DNA from 4 places in the Rhizobium sp. B230/85 genome. Region 4 is predicted to be linked to each of the others. Evidence: riboswitches for the same ligand, from Rfam matches in the RefSeq annotation. Region 4 holds a riboswitch; each other region holds the start of a gene.

Region 1 (5,161 bases), on a different replicon from region 4:
TTTCGCGGCGTCAAGATCCGTCTTAGCCTTGGCATTGCCTTCGTCAGTGTCCGACATCATCAGATCGCCCATCGCTCCGCGCGCCGCCTGAAAGCTCCGGTTAGAACGCGCTAGGTAAAGAGCGGCAGTCGCTTCGTGGTCCAAGAGTGCGTTGTAACCCGCATCGATCGAGTTCAACTGCCGGCCGGTGTAGAACGACACGCCGAGCGCAAAGAGCCCAAACGTGGACATGATGATCAGAAATTTGCCGATGATGGAAATATGTTTCACTTGTAGCCCCCATGAAAACGGTTTTTTAAAATTGGCGCTGATTACAAGTCATTTGCTTCACACTGCGGTGAGATTTTGCGGCTTGACGACGGCAGAGTCTTCTTCTGCCGCGCCCTCCCTTGCCGCCGAATAAGGCTGAACAGCGACTCATCTCGCGCATTTCAGCCTTTCGTAAAATACGGCCGATTACCTAAGTATCTCTTAGATTTAAAATATACGGGCTTTATTGTTTTCTGACACCGTAAGCACCCTACGTATATATAGGCTTAGTAAAACCGTAAATCGATTACAGCTTTAGTATTGTCGAATACAGATATCAGATCGAGATTTTTCGAGACCGCGATATACATTCCCACGCATGTTTTCTATTTGAGTTGTTAACCTGGGCATGTCATCGAGAAGTTCTATACGGCATCACGACACGAAAGTGCACGATCTGTCCGACATTTGAGAACATAGGGTGATCACGTCGGGCGGGTTGCGATGACTAGCGGTTGGTTGCGAAAGCCTGATGGAAATTGAGCGCGGCCTCCCACCGCTCTGCAGCGAGACACTACTCCGATTTCGTGCTGATGCGCGAACCGCGAGGTAACACTTCGAGGCTGCGGCGATCGATCTGCGCCAGCACTTCATCAAAGCTGAAGAGGGATTGCCAGCCAAGCCCGTTCTTAGCCCGGCTTGACTGTAACCGGCACGCCCGGCAAAGTCCGTCAGATCCTGTTCCTACCGCTCGCATGACTGATCGGCGGTTGAAACCCGGCAGTAGATGGCGGCGCGCTGTCCCAGCTGAACCCTCGTCGATTTTAGTGCCGGAAGGCCTTGATTTGTATGGGCCAGTTGTTGTCCAAAACAGGACTTTACTTCAACAGGGACAATTGCGGCATGACGAGACGACATATTCTCACCGAGCGACGGCGCTCGGCACTGTTCGATCTGCCAACCGATGAGTTGTCACTGCTTCGGCACTACACACTGGGCGACGCCGATCTTGGGCACATCCAGGAACGCCGCAGGCCGGAGAACAGGCTGGGGTTCGCCCAGCATGTCCAGAATAATCCATTCTGTGAAATTGCCATTTCATTACAGGAAGATCATGTCCAGGAGGACTGGTCCTTGGGCAGACGTCCATCGGGATCGTGGACGTCGACCGTGTCATCATTAGTCAGATTAGCGTTGAACACCACAAGATTCGTCCCGCCAGCGTGCCGAAGTGATGGAAAGAGAATTCCCTTGTATCCGGCAGAGATCACGATATCGGACAATTTCCACGATGCAGGAATTTTTCGGTCGATCCGCGCAATTCTGCGCTGATCGACCGAAACTGTCCACGAGATCACAGCCGAGGTCGGGATATGTCATCACAAATCGCGGAAATATGGTGTTGAAACGCCGATTTCGAAATTTTACCGACCATCAAACGCGAAAAAGCTCTTGGGTCTCCTACCTCTGATGTCGGCAGCAAACAACTGGTTGCCGGCAGCGTTCAGTCAGGATCCGATATTTTGAGGTCTGTCGCTGTCAGGCATCAAAGGGACCTCTTCGAAGTTTGCGAGGATGCCCGCTTTCATCAGAAATCGTCTGACATTCTCACGGATTGCTTGGACAGGAAACACACCTTTCTCGGCCATCCGGCATGCTTTCATGAGGACCTGATAGGTGTCACCCTGCTGTTCTTCGGGCCATTCGTTGAGAAAATCGACGACGCTCTCAAGACTGGCAAGCTCCTGAATATGGAGCGCTTTTTTCACAAATAGAGGTTTGTCAAAAAAAGTGTTCGCCACAGCGGCCCCCTCAACTTAGCCGTTGATTCAACTGGGAACAACTTCGTTGTTTTCAACAGCTCGGGTTCGAAAAAGGAACTCTTGCGATCGGTACGTCAAGTTGACCGCGGGAAAATATCAGAGCGCCGCCCCGGTTTTAGCGAATTTGCACTGCAGCGCGAACGAACCTTGCGCGCTGGTTTGATACGTAGGCCATGGTCCTCGTCTCAACGAAATCCTGTCGACTCTAGCAGGTCACGGAAATATCGCCGATTTTTCCGCCGCTTCCCGCTAGAGGGCTCGAAGGAGAGCGGTGGAGATGGGCCGCTTCGAATGCGCTGCAGCCGTGCCGGAGGTCAGCAAGCATGCGATCAGCAATAAAATAATGCGCTTCATTTGAACGGTCATGAGGTCGGCAATAAGCCGGCCCCACTTCACCTTAGCGCAACGCTAGCGCGGCCGGACGGTAATTACCGCTTTCGGCCAACAGCTTTTCAGCAAGAAAGCCGAAAGCAAGAGATAGCACTGTCCAGATGATCGCCTGAAGGCCGATCGTTGCGATCCGGAAATTGTAAAGCGTCATCGCTGAGAAGTTTTCGGGAATTTCGTTGATCGATGGCATCAGCGCCTGCGCGATCGCGAGGAATGCGACGTAACACAAGCCCGCAAGAATCGCGCCGTTCCATGTACCGAAGCGAACGCGCAGGTTTCTCGCCAACGCGAACGCGGCCGCCATGCTGCAGAGAGAAATGACGAGCATCACGAAAAATAGCCCGGTGCGGATCCCAATTGTGTCTGGACTTCCCACGGCTGGGGGATTTGGCGCGTACTTAAGGTCAGGAACGACCACTATGGCCACGAACGCGGCAAGACCGATTACCGCAGAAAGGGCGCGGGGACTGAGCTTGCTTCCACGCCCATATATGAAAGCGAAAACCAGCGAGAAAATTCCTCCGATGGCGACACTGTAGGTCATAACGCCGGTAAACAAGCCAATTCCCGCCTGTGTTTGACGGCTGACCAGTTCCGGTTCGGCAGGTGCGTTTGTCGCCGCTGCCATTTGCTCTTCGAAAGCGATCGCCCTGGCGACCGGGGGCTCCCCAAAAACGCGGGCAAAGCCAAAGGCGAGCAAACCCGCTAGGAGACCTGCGATCAGGCCTCTTGCCAAAAGTCTTCCCATCATAGACGTGTTCCTTCAGTGGCAGGGAAATCCGAGCAGGTGACGAGCGTCATGAACGAATTCATGTACCTCCATGCCGGGGACGATTTGCATTGCACCCTCTTCCGTGCTGATGAAATACAGAGCGATCATAGCCAAAAGGCCCGCGAAAATCGCCCAAGGAACAATTTGCCCGACCGGGATCGGTTCAACAATGGTGCCTGTAGTGTAAGTGGCAGTGGTCATTCGGTCCTCCTGAATGGCGCGTTCTGATATGGACTGTCGGTTGTCGGGGTCTGGCTTTCGACCATGGTTTGTCGATTACAGTGGCGCGACCGCTCCAGAGTTTCACTGGCTTCCCGAATACTATTCACTTTTCTATAACAGGCGTCAGGTGACGCGGCAATGTGAAGTATGTCGAGCAACTTGGTGCTCATGCAGGGGGATAGGATGAAGACATCAAGAGCCACTCGAATTTCGCTGATATGCGCTGGCAGGAGTGCGGGGGTTCACACATCGACATTTGGCAATCTGGGTCTGCTCCCGGGAGAGGAGGTCCGAATCCAACAAGTGTTCGCCTCTATCTGCAAAATCACGACACCTATTCTATCAGCCCCGGAGGAGAATGCGCTCCAGACGGCATCCATGATCACGGAGACCTTTGAGGTCGAAGAAGCTTTGGCGGAGCTTGACCACGGCCGCTGGAAAGGTGCGACGCTCCAGGCGATCGCAGCAGCAGAGCCAGAGAACTTGCAAGCCTGGCTTACGGACCCCAGCATTGCGCCACATGGCGGCGAAACAATCGTTGCTCTGCTTGAGAGGGCACGCATCTGGCTCCGCGGCCGGATGGAGCGCGGAGGACGGCATGTGGTCATCGCGAACCAGTCCATGGTGCGCGCCCTGATCCTCGGGATCATCGAGGCCCCCGCGCAATCATTTTGGCGTCTTGAAGTAGCACCGCTGAGTACTACAGAGATGAGCTCGGACGGGCAGCGCTGGACAATCCGAACCATGGGTGCCGTGGCAGGGAGTGGCTAATCGGACGGACGGTCCCAGCAAGCGGATTCAGATTTGCCGCAGGTCGCCCGCATGGACATTACGCATGTGCCTAATTCATTGGGCGGGTCTTCACTGGAACGCCGCCTATCTCGGCCGTGCCAGCGCCCATCTGCGCCAGCTTGGCCGAAATATTGACAATGAGTTGCTCAAGCAGGTCTCGCCGCGGAGTTAGGAGCATATAAACTTGTTCGGCGTCAATTCCTGGGACATCGAGCAGCGGTTGGGCGAAGGATTCAAGCCGTTGCGGCTTCCGCAAGGATGATCCGGGCCGCATGACGTTCATCGTATGTTCGACCGCAGCGCGGGAATTTAAACTGATCGTGTTCCGTCCCATAGGGGGTAATGCGTTCGCGAAAGCCAATAGATGTCATGGCGGTCTACTTTTTCCCGCAGAGCCTACTAAAATCAGGCATTTCCGAAGCTATCCCTTCATCACAGGCTCTTGACCGATCCGTTGTGGCGCTCGCTTCGCAGGACAATCGACGTTGTGGCCGAACCGTAATGGGCAACGGCATCGACGATGCGCTCCAGGTCGGCTGGCGCAGGCACGATCACCTTGAGATGGAAACAGTCTTCTCCTGTCAGAATGTTGTCTGTTGTTGATAGGCGGCGCAGGATTTTGAACTACTCTTGTGCTGACCCTGACGGCATACATCACGGCTCCGGCGCAAAGCGAAAACTGATCGCGACACAAAATATGACAATTTTACTCAACAATGACTAGACGGGACCGTCCCGTTTGATTATAAGGCGGCCGAGAGGTTGGTACACGCGGCCGACAAGACGCGGACGTGCCCCCTGCCCCACAGATTGGACAATCGCCAAGGCCCATTCCTTGCTGGGAGTTTTCCCGGGCTTTGCACCATCGCCGCACAGTTTGGAAGTCAGTTCAGAGGCATTAGAGAGGCTTTAT
Region 2 (5,161 bases), on a different replicon from region 4:
TAGATCGCGCGCCGAAAGACCCTGCGCCGAGGCAGTCCAGGCCTCCTTGGAAGACGCGGAGAAGATCGCCTGCAGCACGACGGCGTCGCTCGCCTCCAGCACCGTCGGCTTCCGGTCTGCGCCGGGGGCGGAGATCGCAAAGCCCGTGGTGTTGATGACCGCATCCGGCAACGCGGCGCCAAAAATGTCCGCGATGATGGACTTGGATGCCGGGTCCTTGAGACTATAGGCGAACACCGGCAGCGGCCGCACACCGGCCTCGACCAGTGCCGATATCATCGCCTCGACAGGCCGGGTCTCCCCGCTCTGAACGAGAGCCCTGTAAAAGCTGATTGCGACAATAGGCCGTTGCCCCCGGTTATTCTCCCCCCTTGTGGGGGAGATGTCGGCCCGGCCGACAGAGGGGGGTAACGTCGTAACCTCAGAGGCCGCCAGCCATTCCTCAACATCGACAACACCCTGCCCCGGCCACCAGATGCCGGCCTTGGCAAGCGGGCTCGCCGGCTGCGGTTTTTCGGCTCCGGACAGCATCGCCGACGCATAGGCCAGAAACGCCCGCGCGTTATCGTCGCCGCCCTCGATCAGGTAGGCCCACAACGCATTGAGATCGTCGAGCGCGATGTTGGAAAACGGCATGACGCCCGGATCCGGCTTGGAATCGCCCGGTATGACCGCGATCTTAACCCCCTGCCGTGTCGCCACTGAATGCAGCGCTTCCAGGGCATATTGAAAATAGCTGGCGCCACCGAGCGCCCGGACGATGATCATCTTCGCATGCCGCGCCGTCCGCTCGACATAGGTATCGACCGACATCGGATGTTTCATGCTGAGCAGGCTTGCCAGACGCAGCGAATGGGTGCCGTCATTGTGGGCATAAGCCGCAGCGATAGCGGCAAGCTCGGTATCGGCTGCCGACAGAAACAGGATATCGCCCGGCGATTGACCGAGGTCGATCGCCTCGTCGCCATCGGATATCGAGCCCTTCTGGGCTAGGAGAAGATGCATGTAGCACCTCCCCGATGGGCGGGTTCTAGCACGGGGCGGCGCCCCCCTCTGTCCTGTCGGACATCTCCCCCACGAGGGGGGAGATGTCACGCAGTGACAGAGCGGGGTAAGCCACGGCAAAGACCATCAAACAAGCACCTCGATCGCACTGCGTACCGCCGCCTGGTCCATATCGTGCAGCCCGATCACCACCAGACGCGTCGCGCGGACTTCGCCCGGCGTCCAGGCTCGGTCGAAATAATGGTCGACACGGCTGCCGACGGCTTGCAGTTGCAGCCGCATAGGCTTGCCCGGCACATCGACGAACCCCTTGAGACGCAGCACGTCGTGATGGCCGATGACTGTCTTCAGCCGCTCGATAAACGTGACCGGCTCGGCGATAGGCCCGAGGTCGACAACGAAACTGTCGAACTCGTCATGGTCGTGCGGCGTGCCGTCGGCATGCTCGATCTCGTGGTGGGACAGGCGGTTGCCGACATCGGCCTCCGTGCCGATCCCGAGCCCGAGCAGCACGGCTGCCGAAACCTCGCCGTTGCGAGCCTCGATCATCGGGGGCTTGCGCTCGGTGCGCGACTGGACCTCGGCACGCACGGCCGCAATGCCGGCGGCGTCCAGCAGGTCTGTCTTGTTGAGCACGATGAGGTCGGCGCAGGTCAGCTGGTCCTCGAACAGTTCCTCGATCGGGTTGTCATGGTCGAGCGAGGCATCTTCCGCCCGCGCCGCATTGACGGCGTCGTGGTCGTCGGCAAACCGGCCGGCAGCGACGGCAACGCTGTCGACAACGGTGATCACGCCATCGACCGTCACGTGAGTGCGGATGTCGGGCCAGTTGAAGGCCGCCACCAGCGGCTGAGGCAGCGCCAGGCCGGATGTCTCGATAACGATGTGGTCGGGCCGCGGGTTGCGGGCAAGCAACTGAGTCATCGTCGGAATGAAGTCATCGGCGACCGTGCAGCAGATACAGCCGTTGGTGAGCTCGATGATATCGTCGGCAGAGCAGTTCTCGGCACCGCAATCCTTCAACACGTCGCCGTCCACGCCGAGATCGCCGAACTCGTTGATGATGAGGGCGATGCGCTTGCCGCCGGCATTCTGCAGCAGGTTGCGGATCATCGTCGTCTTGCCGGCCCCGAGGAAGCCGGTGATGACGGTGGCGGGAATTTTCTGTTGCAATGAATCAGCCTTTCATTTTCAGCGGCAGTCCGGCGGCGACGAAATAGACGTCGGTGGCCTCAGCCGCGATCATTTGGTGGAGACGTCCGGCATGGTCGCGAAAATCCCGCGCCATGCGGTTTTCCGGCACGATGCCGAGGCCGACCTCGTTGGAGACGAACACCAGGCGCGCCCTTGCGCCCGGCAGGAATTTGCAGAGTGAGGCGAAGGCGGCAGCCATGTCGCGCTCCTCCATCATCAGGTTGGTGACCCACAGCGTCAGGCAATCGACAAGAACAGCGCGGCCGGGCGCGTCGATGGCACCGAGTGTGCCGACAAGATCGAGCGGCTCCTCATGCGTCGTCCAGCCCTCGCCGCGATCGACGCGGTGTTGGCGGATGCGCTCCGCCATCTCGGCATCCCAGGCTCGGCCGGTGGCGACGTAATGGCGGTCGAGGCCGGAGCCTGTAACGAGCGCCTCGGCAAAAGACGACTTGCCGGAGCGCGCGCCGCCGAGCACGAGGGCCGTTCCGAATGTTGGGGATGACATCAGGTTGTTCCGATCCTCACGCGGTTCTGCGCGAAGCTGCAAGCGTGCAACAGTTCGGATCAGGCAAGCGCGCCGCAATGACGCGCAAAAGCAAACGTTCAGCCATGACAACCTCCGTGCTGGCAGCGGGACGACGTCCCAAAGGGTGGGCTTTTCGCCCGGCACGGATGGCAGGTCTCCTGGCTCACGGTTGCAATCTCCGGCCGAAACGACGGATATCGTTCCGGCCGGAGATCACGGGTCTCTCTCGCCTTCCCGGCAGGTCATCATGAAAAGGCGGACGATTCGTAGATGAAGAGGCGTCCCACCCCGGTAAATCATGATGCCACGCCAGTGGCTTTTCCGATGCCTTCGACTTCAGGCCCGCCTGCACCATTGCAGAACATCACCCGTCGTCCCGGAACACCGGACGAAAGACCCTGACCGTTCTACAGTCGCGGGGTCGGCTGCGATAGGAGCGCCCTGTATGGGTCCGCCCGGTCACATTCCCTTTTGATCCCATACCGTTTTCACGGCGCGGGAACCTTCCGTTATGCGTTCAGGATTAGGCCTTCGCCTTATGCAAGTCAACTGATCGACGAATTCGGTTTCTGCCATATATGTGTTGAAACGGCGCTGAAATCATTCCCGGCGGCGGTCTTTTTGTCGCAATTGCCAGTGTAAAGACGTCCTGCTTTAAACAACCGCCTCTCTTTCATGCGTAACGCCATGCTTCAACGATTCCATGCGCCCCGCTTTCGCACCCTCCGGTCGCTTTTCGAAGCCGGGCGGATGCGCGCGATCCTGCGACAGAGCGAAGTCGGCCTCGTCATAGCCGGCGCCTTGGTCGGCGTGACGTCCGGGCTGGCGGTGACGGCCATGAGCCTGATCTCTCGCCAGATGCACATGCTGATCTACGGTATCGGCGATGACGGCAGGCTGAGCAGCGCGGTGATCGACAACAAGCTGTTGTTGCTGCTGGCGCCGATTGCCGGCGGCGTGCTGCTGGGGCTGATGCTGTTCATTCTCTCCAAGACCCGCAAAAAGCCGATGATCGACCCGATCGAGGCCAACGCGCTTCACGGCGGCCGGCTGTCGCTGACCGATAGCATTCTAGTCTCCATCCAGAACCTCATATCCAACGGTTTCGGCGCATCCGTCGGGCTGGAGGCCGGCTATACGCAGATCGCCGCCGGGATCGCCTCGAAACTCGGACTGAAACTGCAGCTGCGCCGCGGCGACCTTCGCACCCTTGTCGGCTGCGGTGCGGCCGGAGCCATCGCCGCAGCCTTCAGCGCCCCCCTCACAGGCGCCTTCTATGCCTTCGAGCTGATCATCGGCAGCTACACCATCGTCACCCTGACCCCGGTCGTCGTTTCCGCCCTCGTCGCAACGCTGGTCGCACGCCTGCTCGCCGGCAGCGACGTGATGATCGACATCGGAGATTTCGGCAGCGTCGTGCCGGCCGACTACATTCCGGCCCTGCTTCTCGGCGCCGTCTGCGCCGGTTGCGGCATCCTGCTCATGCAGGGCGTCTCCTTCATCGAGGAGCTGGCCCGCAAGAGCGCCATCCCCCAGTATGTCCGCCCGGCACTCGGTGGCATCGTCGTCGGCATGCTCGCGCTGATCTCGCCGCAGGTGCTGTCGGCCGGCCACGGTGCGCTGCATCTCAATCTCGGCCGCGATATCGCCATCCCGGCCTTGATCGGCATCCTGCTGCTGAAGTCGCTGGCCTCGGCGGTTTCGATCGGCTCCGGCTTCCGTGGCGGCCTGTTTTTCGCCTCGCTGTTCATGGGCGCCCTGCTCGGCAAGATCTTCGCCTACTCCGCGCCCTACTTCGATCACGCGACGCTGACGCCGGTCATCTATGCCGTGGTCGGCATGAGTTCGCTGGCCGTAGCAGTCATCGGCGGCCCGCTGACGATGACCTTCCTGGCGCTGGAAATAACGGGCGACTTTCCGATCACCGCGCTGGTGCTTGCCGCCGTCATCACCTCGTCGCTCGTGGTGCGCACCACCTTCGGTTACTCCTTTGCCACCTGGCGCTTCCACCTTCGGGGCGAGAGCATCCGCAGCGCCCACGATGTCGGCTGGATCCGCAACCTGACCGTCGCCCGGATGATGCGCCCCGACGTGCGCAGCGCCAACGTCAACATCAGCATCGCCGACTTCCGCCATGATTTCCCGATCGGCTCGACCCAGCGGGTCGTGCTGCTGGACGATGCGGAGAAATATGCCGGCATGGTGCTGGTGCCGGAAATATACGCCAGCCCCGTCGACCAGGACGATGGCGATCGCGGCCTTGGCGATTTCATCCGCTACAAGAACGACTTCCTGCAGCCGCAGATGAATGCAAAGCAGGCGGCCGCGATCTTCGACAAGACCGAAAGCGAAGCGCTGGCTGTGGTCAACAATCTGATCGAGCGAAAGGTCATCGGCCAGCTGTCGGAAAGCCATACCCTGCGGCGCTATTCG
Region 3 (5,161 bases), on a different replicon from region 4:
AACCGCCAACGAGGCAAAGGGCATGGGCATCTCCACCCAATGGCGTGGATCGCGGGGTCTCGTCACCAAGGGCGCCGACGGCAAGGTGATCTTCCTATACGGCGAGGTGCAGCCCTCGGTCGTCTGCTCGCCGCTACAGGTTTGCGATATTGAACTGCAAGGTGGCGAGGTCGTCCGAGACGTGCTGGTCGGCGACACGGTGCGCTGGAAGGTCGAGCCGGCGACCTCGGGGGCTGCCGGCGGTCAGGCGATCCACCTGATTGTCAAACCGGCAGAACCTAGTCTCGTGACCTCAATGGTCGTCACGACATCCAGACGCACCTATCACATCCAGCTCAAGTCCCATCCGACCCAGTATATGGCGCGCGTTGGCTTTGAATATCCAGAGGATGTGTCGACCAAGCTTGCCGACGTGAATGCGCGGTTGGAGGCAAGCACCATCCCGGGCGCAGGCGTCCCCGCCGAACAATTGAACTTTTCATATTCGGTCTCGGGCAGCGCCGGTTGGCGGCCCACGCGGGTCTATTCCGACCGGCTCAAAACTTACATCCAGTTCCCGCGTTCTATCTCCGGCCAGGACGCGCCGGTTCTTTTCGTCACGTCAGGCGGGCAGAATCGCATCGTCAACTACCGCATGAAGAACGACATGATGGTCGTCGACTATCTGATCGACCGCGCAGTGCTCGTTTCCGGCGTCGGGTGGAAGCAAGAGAAGGTAACGATCAAAAGGGGAGGCCAATGATGCATGCTTTCGCCCATGCGCCAATGTTCCTGATTCCAGTTCGCAGTTTTGCCGCAGCCACCGCTCTGACCATTCTCCTCTCCGGATGCCAGTCCACCGGAGCCGACGACCTCGTCGCTAGCAACGCGCCACCGGAAATTTCCGGCCTGGCGGCGAGTGCTATTGCCGGAGACATGGTCAGCCGTCTTGCCGAACAGATCGGGCCCGGGAAGGCAACCGTCGCACTTAAGGTGGATGCTTCGCCCTTCGGCCAGGCGTTGGAAGCCACGTTGAAGGGATGGGGCTACGCCGTGGTCACCAATCAGAAGACCGATCGTGACACGGCGATGATCCCGCTCGCCTACGTCATTGTCCCGTTTGATGGTCAGGTGCTGGCACGTCTTTCGACCAACAGCGTTGAACTCGGCCGAGCCTATTCTGTGACGGCGAACGGCGCGACGCCAGCGAGCGCACTGTCGCTCGTGCGGCGCAGTTGAGGAGACCAACCATGGCGCAATCCCTCAAGCTCGGCAATGCACAGAGCAGCCAGCCCCAGCCCGGTATACGGCGGATCAACCGCGTGCCGATCATGGCCGTTATCGTCCTCACGATCGCGTTCCTTGGTGTCATTTTCTTTGGGCTTGCTTCGCGCGGGTTCTACTTCGCCAAGGACAGTGGTCCGGAGATAAGTTCGGGCAACCCTGCCTCCACCTACGCCGACCAGATCAAACGCGGTGTGACCGATGGCATTATCGGTGACCAGCGGCAACAGACCACCTTCCAGCCGAAGCCGGTCGAAGCAAAGCCGGCCGATGAGAAGACCAACAATCCTTTCCCAGAGCAGCCGGGGCACCGCGATGTGCAGCAGCGCGGCCAGGAGCTCGAAGCGGAAGGGGTTTGGCGGGCTCGTCTCGCAAGAGAACAACAAGAACAATATCTGCGCGAGCAGCAGCGCCAGAGATTGGCTAGGCTGCAGGCGAACAACGCTGCCTATGATGCGCCGCTCGCCATTGATCGCAGTAAGCTGGAAGCCCGTGCTGAAACGAATGGAGCGACCGCGGACACGTCGGCAAGACCCGCAACAACCCCGACAAACACCGGCAGCACCCCCGATCTCTATGCGGCCGCCCTGCGTGCGGGGCTTGGTGGTCAAAACGTCGATCCCAATGCGCAAAGCGCCAAGGAAGAGTTCTTCAACGCCGACCTGAAAGACCTTGGCTATCTGCCGAACCGTGTCGTGCCTCAACAATCGCCCTTCGAGCTGAAGCGAGGCTCGGTCATTCCGGCAACGCTGATCACCGGCATTAATTCCGATCTTCCCGGCCGGATCACCGGCCAGGTGAGCCAGAATGTCTATGACAGCGCCACCGGTCATCGCCTGCTGATACCGCAGGGAACGAAACTGTTCGGCCGTTACGACAGCAAGGTGTCATTCGGACAGAAGCGTGTGCTTGTTGTTTGGACAGACATCATTTTCCCCAATGGTTCGACTTTGCAGATCGGCGGGATGTCGGGGACCGATGCTGAAGGCTATGGCGGTTTTAACGACAAGGTAAACAGCCATTATTTGAAAACCTTCGGCTCGGCCGTGCTGATCGCGCTGATCGGGACGGGTATAGACATGGCCGTTCCAGAAAGCTCAACACTCGCGACCCAGGACACTGCCTCGGATGCCACGCGGCGCAATTTCGCCGAAACATTCGGGCGTGTGGCGGACCGGACAATCCAGCGGAACATGGATGTTCAGTCGACCCTAGAAATTCGCCCTGGCTACAAATTCGATGTCCTCGTGGATCAGGACATTGTGTTTCCCGGCGCATACAAGGCCTGACCGTTGGTAACGACCAAAATAATTCTTTGCCGGTGATGCAGGTTCGAGTTGGTTCAAGGCGTTCACATTTGCCTCAAGCGACTTGCGGCGGTCTCTATTTCGGAGCGCATCCTGGCGCTGGCAGCCACCAGTTTGGTTTTCGCTTTTACCGGCGGTCATCTAATCAGGCACCGCGGTCACCTATGGTCGGTTAATGCCCCAGCCCAGATCAAGGCCACAAAAATCATAATGGTGATGCTGCGGATGGGCTTCATCTGGCAACCTTGTCGGTGGAGCAATATTCCAGCACGAACGCTTTGTACGCGATAGCGCACGCTCTGAATTGGTGAAGCCGCCTTTACTGGATGGCAGCAGAAATGCCAAGTCATGATGCTCGACCAAATTTCGGCCGGCAGCACGCTGCACTGATTGACGTGGCCACCTCGCATTCGTAATAGTCTCCGCGATGGTTCCCGTATGGGATCAAAAGGGAACACGGTGCGGATTACCCATCAGGAGCCAAAACCGGGACTGTCCCCGCAACTGTGAGCGACGAGCTTCATTCAAGATGCCACTGGTCCGCATGGGGACTGGGAAGGCGGATGCGGCAACGACCCGCAAGTCAGGAGACCTGCCATCATTGGACGTCATTGGCATAAGCGTGGGGCGGGGTGTCTCGACGCGGCGGATTTCCGTCACCTTTGCCATGACAGCAGACGTCACACAAAGGACTTCCCATGTTTACCAATATCACCAGACCTTTCGACGAGAGCACGCCTGATTTCAAGGCACGCCTCGTGACGATCTATACGGTTCTTGCCGTTCTTAATTTTGGAGCCTGGCTATGGGCGCTTGTCGCTTTCTGGGACGAGCCTGCGCTACTCGGCGTGGCACTCGTAATCTACGGGCTCGGCCTTCGCCATGCCATTGATGCCGACCATATAGCTGCCATTGACAATGTCACCCGAAAGCTCATGCAAATGAAACAGCGGCCGGTTTCCGTCGGCTTCTTTTTCGCAATCGGACATTCGACGGTGGTCGTGCTGGTTGCTGGAGCTGTGGTGGCGGCATCCTCGCTGCTGGGTGGGTTCCAGAGCCTCGAGGGTGTTGGCGGCACGATCAGCACGAGCATTTCGGCATTGTTTTTGCTGATTATTGCCACGATGAACATCGTGATCTTCGTGTCGATCTATCAGAGCTACCGCCGCGTGAGGGCAGGGGGCACCTATGTCGAGGAGGATCTTGACCTTCTCCTCAACAATCGAGGCTTTCTCGCGCGCGTATTGCGCCCGATGTTCAAGCTGGTCACCAAGAGTTGGCATATGTTTCCCCTTGGTTTTCTATTCGGCCTTGGCTTCGATACTGCGACCGAGGTCGCTATGTTTGGCGTGTCAGCGACACAAGTGGCCAAAGGCGTTCCGGTCGAGGCGATCATGGTCTTCCCGGTACTGTTTGCTGCCGGCATGTCCTTGATCGACACAACTGACGGCGTGATGATGCTCGGCGCCTATGATTGGGCCTTCGTCAAGCCGATGCGGAAACTTTACTACAACATGACTATCACACTGGTTTCGATCATCGTAGCCGTGCTCATCGGCGGTATCGAAGCCCTTGGATTGATCAGTGACAAGTTGGGGTTGGAAGGTGGCCTCTGGGACATCGTCGGCGGATTGAACGAAAACTTCAACAATCTCGGGTTCGTGATCATCGGCGTCTTCCTTCTCGCATGGATCCTCTCCTTCGTGATCTACAAAGCCAAAGGCTTGGACGACGTCGAAATCAAAAGTCCGGTCTGACGCTGTCGCAAAGGTTTCAAGGGGCCATCGCGACGTCCCCTTGTCTCTCAGCAAACCCGCACCCTCAGGTCACATTGCTCGACTTCACGCCGCCTGGCGGTTCCAGCTGGCAAATGGGTTGGGAAGATTACGCCAACGGCCTGGGTATCATTGAGTAAGGTCATCCCGCCGGCGCCGAGAAATCCGAGGAGGACTGTGGCGGAGGTTGCACTCAGACTTTCGGAAGCGAGTAGCGCGTAAGCACCGCGTTGTCTTCGCCCTCAATAGTCACTTCGATCACTTCGGCGACGAAGTCCTGCCGGACTACGAATTCTTCCACGATGAGCGCGAACAATTCCCGTTGTAGGGCCGATAAGGCTCGCTCAGCGGCATCGATCCCGTCATAAACCGTAGCAACCTCTCTCGGCACATTCCAAAGATGCAGGCGGCCGTCTGATATGCAGTCGAGGCGGAATTCTGATCGTTTTACGTGGTGATGATGCCTTGCCCGAAGCCAACTATCCATTTCCGCTGCACAATAAAGATCTCATGTCTCATCAGAATCTTCCGGTTGCCGCCAAATTTGCATTGATAGGACGACGTCCGGCGACCAAATGGTGAACCGACGGGAGATGCTCGAAACTGACTTCATTTGGGAAGGGGTATGACGCCGTGCGTGTAATACCGAATGAGGGCCCAACCGCTGGTCAGAATGATAGTCAATATGACCACGACCACCACTCTCTTGGTTTGCCTGACCCGTAGATCACCAGACATTTGAAGCCTGTCACAATAGGGACAGACCGAAAGGTGATCGGAGATTTCTCGTTCGCAGTTATCGCAACTCTTCATCGA
Region 4 (5,161 bases):
GATCGTCAGCTGTTCCTGGAGGTATGTGCCCGCCGTTGTCAGCCTTGTCCTGGTGTCCACCGGTGCGCCGAACGAGATGCAGCGTGTGCCGCAATAGACGGGTTTGCTGTCATCGAGCACGCCACCGGCCGTCCCGTCGAGGCGACGTTCGCTATTGCTGTCGCGGCCATAATCGGCGCCCAGCAGTGTGCGGCTTTCGAATGGGCCGTAGCTGCCGTCATATTGGAGCTGGTTGTCGATCTGGAACCGCTTGCTATGGCCATAAATTGCCAATGCAGCGCGGCTCGAAGCAGGATCGGCAGCTCCGAGATAGATCTGCTGATAGGTCATGTCGAGATTGGTGTAGCGGGCATTCTGCCGGAACTCGAAACCGTTGCCGAAATCGTGGCGCAGCTGATAGCCGACATTGCGCTCGATGGTGTCGACCCTGTCGAAATCGGGCTCACCGAGATAGGTCTCGGAATCGATCCCAGACTTGTAGGGAATGGCATGGCCAGGGTTGCCGTCGCGCTTGTTGTAATCCGTCAGGATGGTGACGGAGGTGTCGGCATCCGGCGACCAGGTCAGCGCCGGCGCGACATAGACGCGATCGTCGTTGGTATGGTCGATGCCGGCATTGGCATTCTGCCATTTGCCAGTCATGCGGTAGGTCCAGATGCCATCCTTGTCGAGCGCTCCGCCGAAGTCGGTGCCGGTTTCGACATGTCCGTTCCCAACCGTTGTATAGATCTCGCCGAAGTCTTTGTCCTGCGGCACCTTGGTGAGCGCATTGACGATACCGCCGGGGCCGGAAAGGCCGAACAGCGTGGAGTTGGACCCCTTCAGCACATCGATCCGTTCCATGCCATAGGGCTCGAGGCGGCTGGCGGTAAAGGAGCCGCCGACACGCATCGGCAGCCCGTCACGGAAAGAGCCGTCGGTCGTCTGGTAGAAACCGCGGATCAAAAAGTGGTCGTAGCGGTCGTCGGAGCCGTAGATATCGGTGGAGACGCCGGGCGTGTAGGCCAGCGCCTGGTCGAGGTTGGTGACACCGCGCTCCTTCATTTCCTTGGCGGTGACGACGGAAACCGAGGCCGGCGCGTCGAGAAGCGGGGTGTCGGTCTTGCTGCTGGAGCGGGAACTCTTTGCGACAATCGTCTTGTCAATGGTGCCAGATCGGTCGCCTTGGCCCGCAATGGTGATCTTGGCGAGCGTGGTTGCTTCCGCGTCGCCTGACTGAGCGAAAACCGGGGTTGCGGCAAGCAGCGTCGAACTCGACAGAAACGCGATCATCAGACGTCCGACTGTCGTCGTAAAGGATGTGCCCACCGGCGATACAGTCGTCCTAGCCTCGCGAAACATCACGGCAGCCCCCTGCAATCAATCTATCAAATACCTGAAAAGTCTACGGAATACCGACCAACGACCATGATCAATAAGTTGACTGGTTAACTCCTGTATTGTTTGTTGACTCCCGATGTCAACTATTGCCTACAAATTTTCCGATCTTTCCACCGGTCTTGCCGAGGCGCGCGCGGCAACCGGAGGATGCGCACGTGAAAACACCAACGCTGACCTGCCGGTCAGCGTCGGTGTCATGGAAGCGGCCTAAAGACGAGGCGGCGACGCGGCATAGTCCGACGTCAGGGCATATGTCTCAGTTACCGAGTGCGTCGCTGCCCGATATCGAATGGTTGGACAGTTCGTAATCCTCGACATGAACGAGGCATCCCTGCGGTTTCAGGAAAACGATGCCGTAGGCGCCCGGTTCATCGACGGAGAGGGAAGTATCTTCCGTATCGAATACCATCGGCTGCTGATGGACCGGGCTCTTGAATACCGAGAAAGGTATACCGCGATGGGAGCCGCCAATCGTACGGTGAACATGGCCGGCGAAGATGTGGCGGACATTGCCGTATTCGGCAAGGATATCGTAAAACTCCTCGCCGTTCCGGAGCTTGATCTTGTCCATCCCGGGAAACCCGGTGTCGAGCGGTGGGTGATGCATGAAGATGTAGACGGGCCGGTCGCCGGCACCAGTGAGGTTCTGCTTCAACCAGGCAAGCCGATTGTCGCACAGCACCCCGGCATGAACGTCCGGCGAGACGTAGGGCGGTCCGCAAAGCGTATCGAGCAAAAGCATGACACCGTTTTCGGTCTCGATCCGCTGCTGGATAAAACCGTGCTCGTCACGCGGGCTTTCGGGATAGGCGGCAATGAAGTTTTCGCGGTTGTCGTGGTTTCCGACCAGCAGGTGGACGGGAATTTCGAGCGTGTCGAGCAGTTCGCGCAGTCTCGCATAGGATTGGCGACTGCCGCGGTGCGAGAGGTCACCCGTCATCACCGCAAACTCAGCATCGCGGTGATGCAGGTTGACATGATCTATCCCTCTTGAAAGGCGCTGATAGGGATCGAGGCCGATGATCGTCTCTCCCTCCAGGACCATGTGCAGGTCGGTGAATATAATAATTTTGCTCATGCGCTACTCCTGCCTGCGATTCCCGGAATGCCTTTCGTCGGGCACCTTTCCGGTACGTACATTCCAGACCCTGCACGTCGTTTGCAACAGGTTTGCGTAAGCAGTCTGTTTGTTGGCTAACGCGACAAGACACTTGACTGCCTGCATTTTACCAATAATGTAACGTTATAACATAATATAAAGCAATGATGGATTTCCGACCTGTGCGAGATTTTGCGAGACCCGCCCACCTTGACCGCCGTTGCAGGCCTGTCATAGATGCCATCGACGGTTCCCTTAGGATGACTCCAAGGGGATTAATAGGGAACACGGTGAGGGCCACCCGAATGGGACCAAGACCGTGACTGCCCCCGCAACTGTAAGCGGATTGCTGCTCATCCCAGGGCCTCAGGGCCATGTCACTGCGAAGGTTTCGCGGGAAGACAGATGATCGGCGCATATCCGCAAGTCAGGAGACCTGCCGTCAAGCGCTATCCCATGAACCCGGGCGGGGATGCCCGGAAAGGAACAGATATGTCTCATTTGAATTTTCGCCATAGCCTGGCGCATCTCCGGCTCGATTGGGCTTCCGACAGCTGACGTGGCAACCGCAGCTTGCCTCGCTGCCGCATACCTGCAGCACCAGGGCACTCGCCTTCCCATAAAATCGAGATATTTTTCATGCGTCAGTTTCTGTCCAGCATTACGCTTGCCTGCGGGCTTCTCGGCATGGCCGCCCCCGCATTCGCGGCAACGGTCTATCCGCTGTCCATAACCAATTGCGGTCAACAGGTGACCTTTGCCAGGGCGCCTTCGAAGATAGTGTCCATCGGCCAGGGGATGACGGAAGTTCTCCTGTCTCTCGGCCTTGCCGACAAGATCGTCGGCACGGCGGTCTGGGTGGGTCCCGTGCTTCCTCAATATGCACAGGCCAACAGCAAGATCAAAAGGCTGGCCGACAACGATCCGAGCTTCGAATCCGTCGTCGGACGCCAACCAGACTTGGTGGCTGCGGAATTCGAGTGGCATGTCGGACCGCAGGGTTCCGTCGGTAAGCGGGAGCAATTCTCCGACCTCGGAATAAATACCTATATCTCGCCGGCTGATTGTGTCGCCAAAGTCAATTCCGACGGCGGAGACGGGGTCCGCAAGCAGATGTTCAGCATGGATCTAGTCTATCAGGAGATCGCCCAGCTCTCCGAAGTCTTCGATATCAAGGACCGCGGCGATGCCCTGATCGCCGACCTTAGGAAACGCGAGGCCACCGCTGTGGCATCCGTGGAGGGTGCGGCCGCCAAGCACCTGCCGATCGTCTTCTGGTTCTCGAGCAAAGAGGTCAGGGGCGATGCCTTCATAGCCGGCAAGAACGGTGCCCCCGCTTATATGATGCAGGCCCTCGATGCGCGCAACGTCGTGACCACCGAGGAGGAATGGCCGCTTGTCGGCTGGGAAACAATATCCCAGGCGAACCCGGCCGTCATCGTCATCGCCACCATGGATCGCCGCCGCTATGCGGCAGACGATCCCAAGGTGAAGCTGGACTTCCTGCAGAACGATCCCGTCACCAGCGAAGTGGACGCCGTCAGGAACAAACGATTTGTGATGATGGATGCGCAGTCCATGAACCCGACGATCCGGACGATCGACGGCATCGAGGTTCTTGCAAATGGCATCAGGTCCTTCGGTCTGGCCCGGTGAGCAACAGCGCAGTCGTAACACGGCGTAGATGGTGGGCGCTTGCAGCGCTCGCCGTTGCCGCCATCGTCGTCCTCGGATTTTCGATCAGCCTTGCCGTTTCCATCGGGGAAATCTCCATCCCGCTGCAGACGACGGCAGAGGCTGTGTCGAACCGCATCTTCGGCACGGGCTTTGCAATCGACCGTATTCACCAAGGCATCGTCTGGGATTACCGTCTCAGCCGGGCACTGGTTGCAGCCAGTGCCGGAGCCTCGCTGGCGCTCTGCGGCGCCGTGCTCCAGGCCCTGCTGCGCAACCCGCTGGCCGAACCCTATGTGCTTGGCATTTCGGCAGGCGCCTCGACAGGGGCAGTTTGCATCACGATCCTCGGGCTCGGCGCAAACGTTCTCGGGCTGTCCGGCGGAGCATTCATCGGGGCCGTCGTCGCCTTTACGCTGGTGGGCATTCTGGCCTCAGGGGCAGGCGGGTCGGGCGAGCGGATCATTCTCTGCGGCGTTGCCGGATCGCAGCTGTTCAATGCCCTGACCTCCTACATCGTCACAACGTCTGCCAATGCAGAGCAGGCGCGCGGCGTGCTGTTCTGGCTGCTCGGTTCGATGAGCGGCGTGCGCTGGCCAGACGTCTATCTCTCCGCCCCCGTGACCTTGGCGGGCTTCATCGTCTGCCTCTGCCATGTCAGGGCGCTCGACGCCTTCGTCTTTGGCGCCGACGCGGCGACCTCCCTCGGCATCCCGGTGCGCCGCGTACAGATCGTACTCCTTGGCACGACCGCCGTCATGACGGCGAGCGTCGTCAGCATGGTCGGCTCGATCGGCTTCGTCGGGCTTGTCATTCCGCACGCCGCGCGCTTCCTGGTCGGGCCGTCGCACGGCCGCCTGCTGCCGGCGACCGCCCTTGGCGGCGCGATCTTCATGGTCGGAGCCGATATTGCTTCGCGCATCATCATCCCCCAGCAGATCCTGCCGATCGGCGTCGTCACGGCTCTCTTTGGAGCGCCCGCTTTTGCCGTCATCCTCTATCGTGTCC

The links. Region 4 has a riboswitch for cobalamin ahead of J5289_RS22495 (ABC transporter substrate-binding protein). Riboswitches for the same ligand answer to the same signal wherever they lie in the genome.
Region 1: linked by a shared signal. The riboswitch ahead of J5289_RS28760 (CbtB-domain containing protein) and the one ahead of J5289_RS22495 (ABC transporter substrate-binding protein) in region 4 are both predicted to bind cobalamin.
Region 2: linked by a shared signal. The riboswitch ahead of cobU (bifunctional adenosylcobinamide kinase/adenosylcobinamide-phosphate guanylyltransferase) and the one ahead of J5289_RS22495 (ABC transporter substrate-binding protein) in region 4 are both predicted to bind cobalamin.
Region 3: linked by a shared signal. The riboswitch ahead of J5289_RS27140 (HoxN/HupN/NixA family nickel/cobalt transporter) and the one ahead of J5289_RS22495 (ABC transporter substrate-binding protein) in region 4 are both predicted to bind cobalamin.

Annotation. Positions count from the first base shown of each region.
Region 1 is NZ_CP072161.1:2,622-7,782, forward strand. Features, by position in the region: gene J5289_RS29985 (Tar ligand binding domain-containing protein) at 1-270, opposite strand, end outside; partial or broken gene J5289_RS28740 (DUF4158 domain-containing protein) at 1,153-1,308, shown strand; gene J5289_RS29790 (RES family NAD+ phosphorylase) at 1,362-1,607, opposite strand; gene J5289_RS28750 (DUF982 domain-containing protein) at 1,758-2,051, opposite strand; gene J5289_RS28755 (CbtA family protein) at 2,470-3,213, opposite strand; gene J5289_RS28760 (CbtB-domain containing protein) at 3,226-3,435, opposite strand; cobalamin riboswitch at 3,459-3,593, opposite strand; gene J5289_RS28765 (histidine phosphatase family protein) at 3,835-4,227, shown strand; partial or broken gene J5289_RS29990 (Tn3 family transposase) at 4,310-4,524, shown strand; gene J5289_RS28775 (hypothetical protein) at 4,681-4,797, opposite strand.
Region 2 is NZ_CP072156.1:2,589,337-2,594,497, forward strand. Features, by position in the region: gene cobN (cobaltochelatase subunit CobN) at 1-1,005, opposite strand, end outside; gene cobW (cobalamin biosynthesis protein CobW) at 1,132-2,118, opposite strand; gene cobU (bifunctional adenosylcobinamide kinase/adenosylcobinamide-phosphate guanylyltransferase) at 2,183-2,707, opposite strand; cobalamin riboswitch at 2,859-3,250, opposite strand; gene J5289_RS12605 (chloride channel protein) at 3,416-5,161, shown strand, end outside.
Region 3 is NZ_CP072159.1:93,068-98,228, forward strand. Features, by position in the region: gene trbG (P-type conjugative transfer protein TrbG) at 1-742, shown strand, start outside; gene trbH (conjugal transfer protein TrbH) at 742-1,218, shown strand; gene trbI (IncP-type conjugal transfer protein TrbI) at 1,230-2,552, shown strand; cobalamin riboswitch at 2,982-3,185, shown strand; gene J5289_RS27140 (HoxN/HupN/NixA family nickel/cobalt transporter) at 3,269-4,327, shown strand; gene J5289_RS27145 (hypothetical protein) at 4,539-4,832, opposite strand.
Region 4 is NZ_CP072157.1:959,317-964,477, reverse strand. Features, by position in the region: gene J5289_RS22505 (TonB-dependent siderophore receptor) at 1-1,341, opposite strand, end outside; gene J5289_RS29470 (hypothetical protein) at 1,457-1,591, shown strand; gene J5289_RS22500 (phosphodiesterase) at 1,637-2,458, opposite strand; cobalamin riboswitch at 2,710-2,938, shown strand; gene J5289_RS22495 (ABC transporter substrate-binding protein) at 3,119-4,135, shown strand; gene J5289_RS22490 (iron ABC transporter permease) at 4,132-5,161, shown strand, end outside.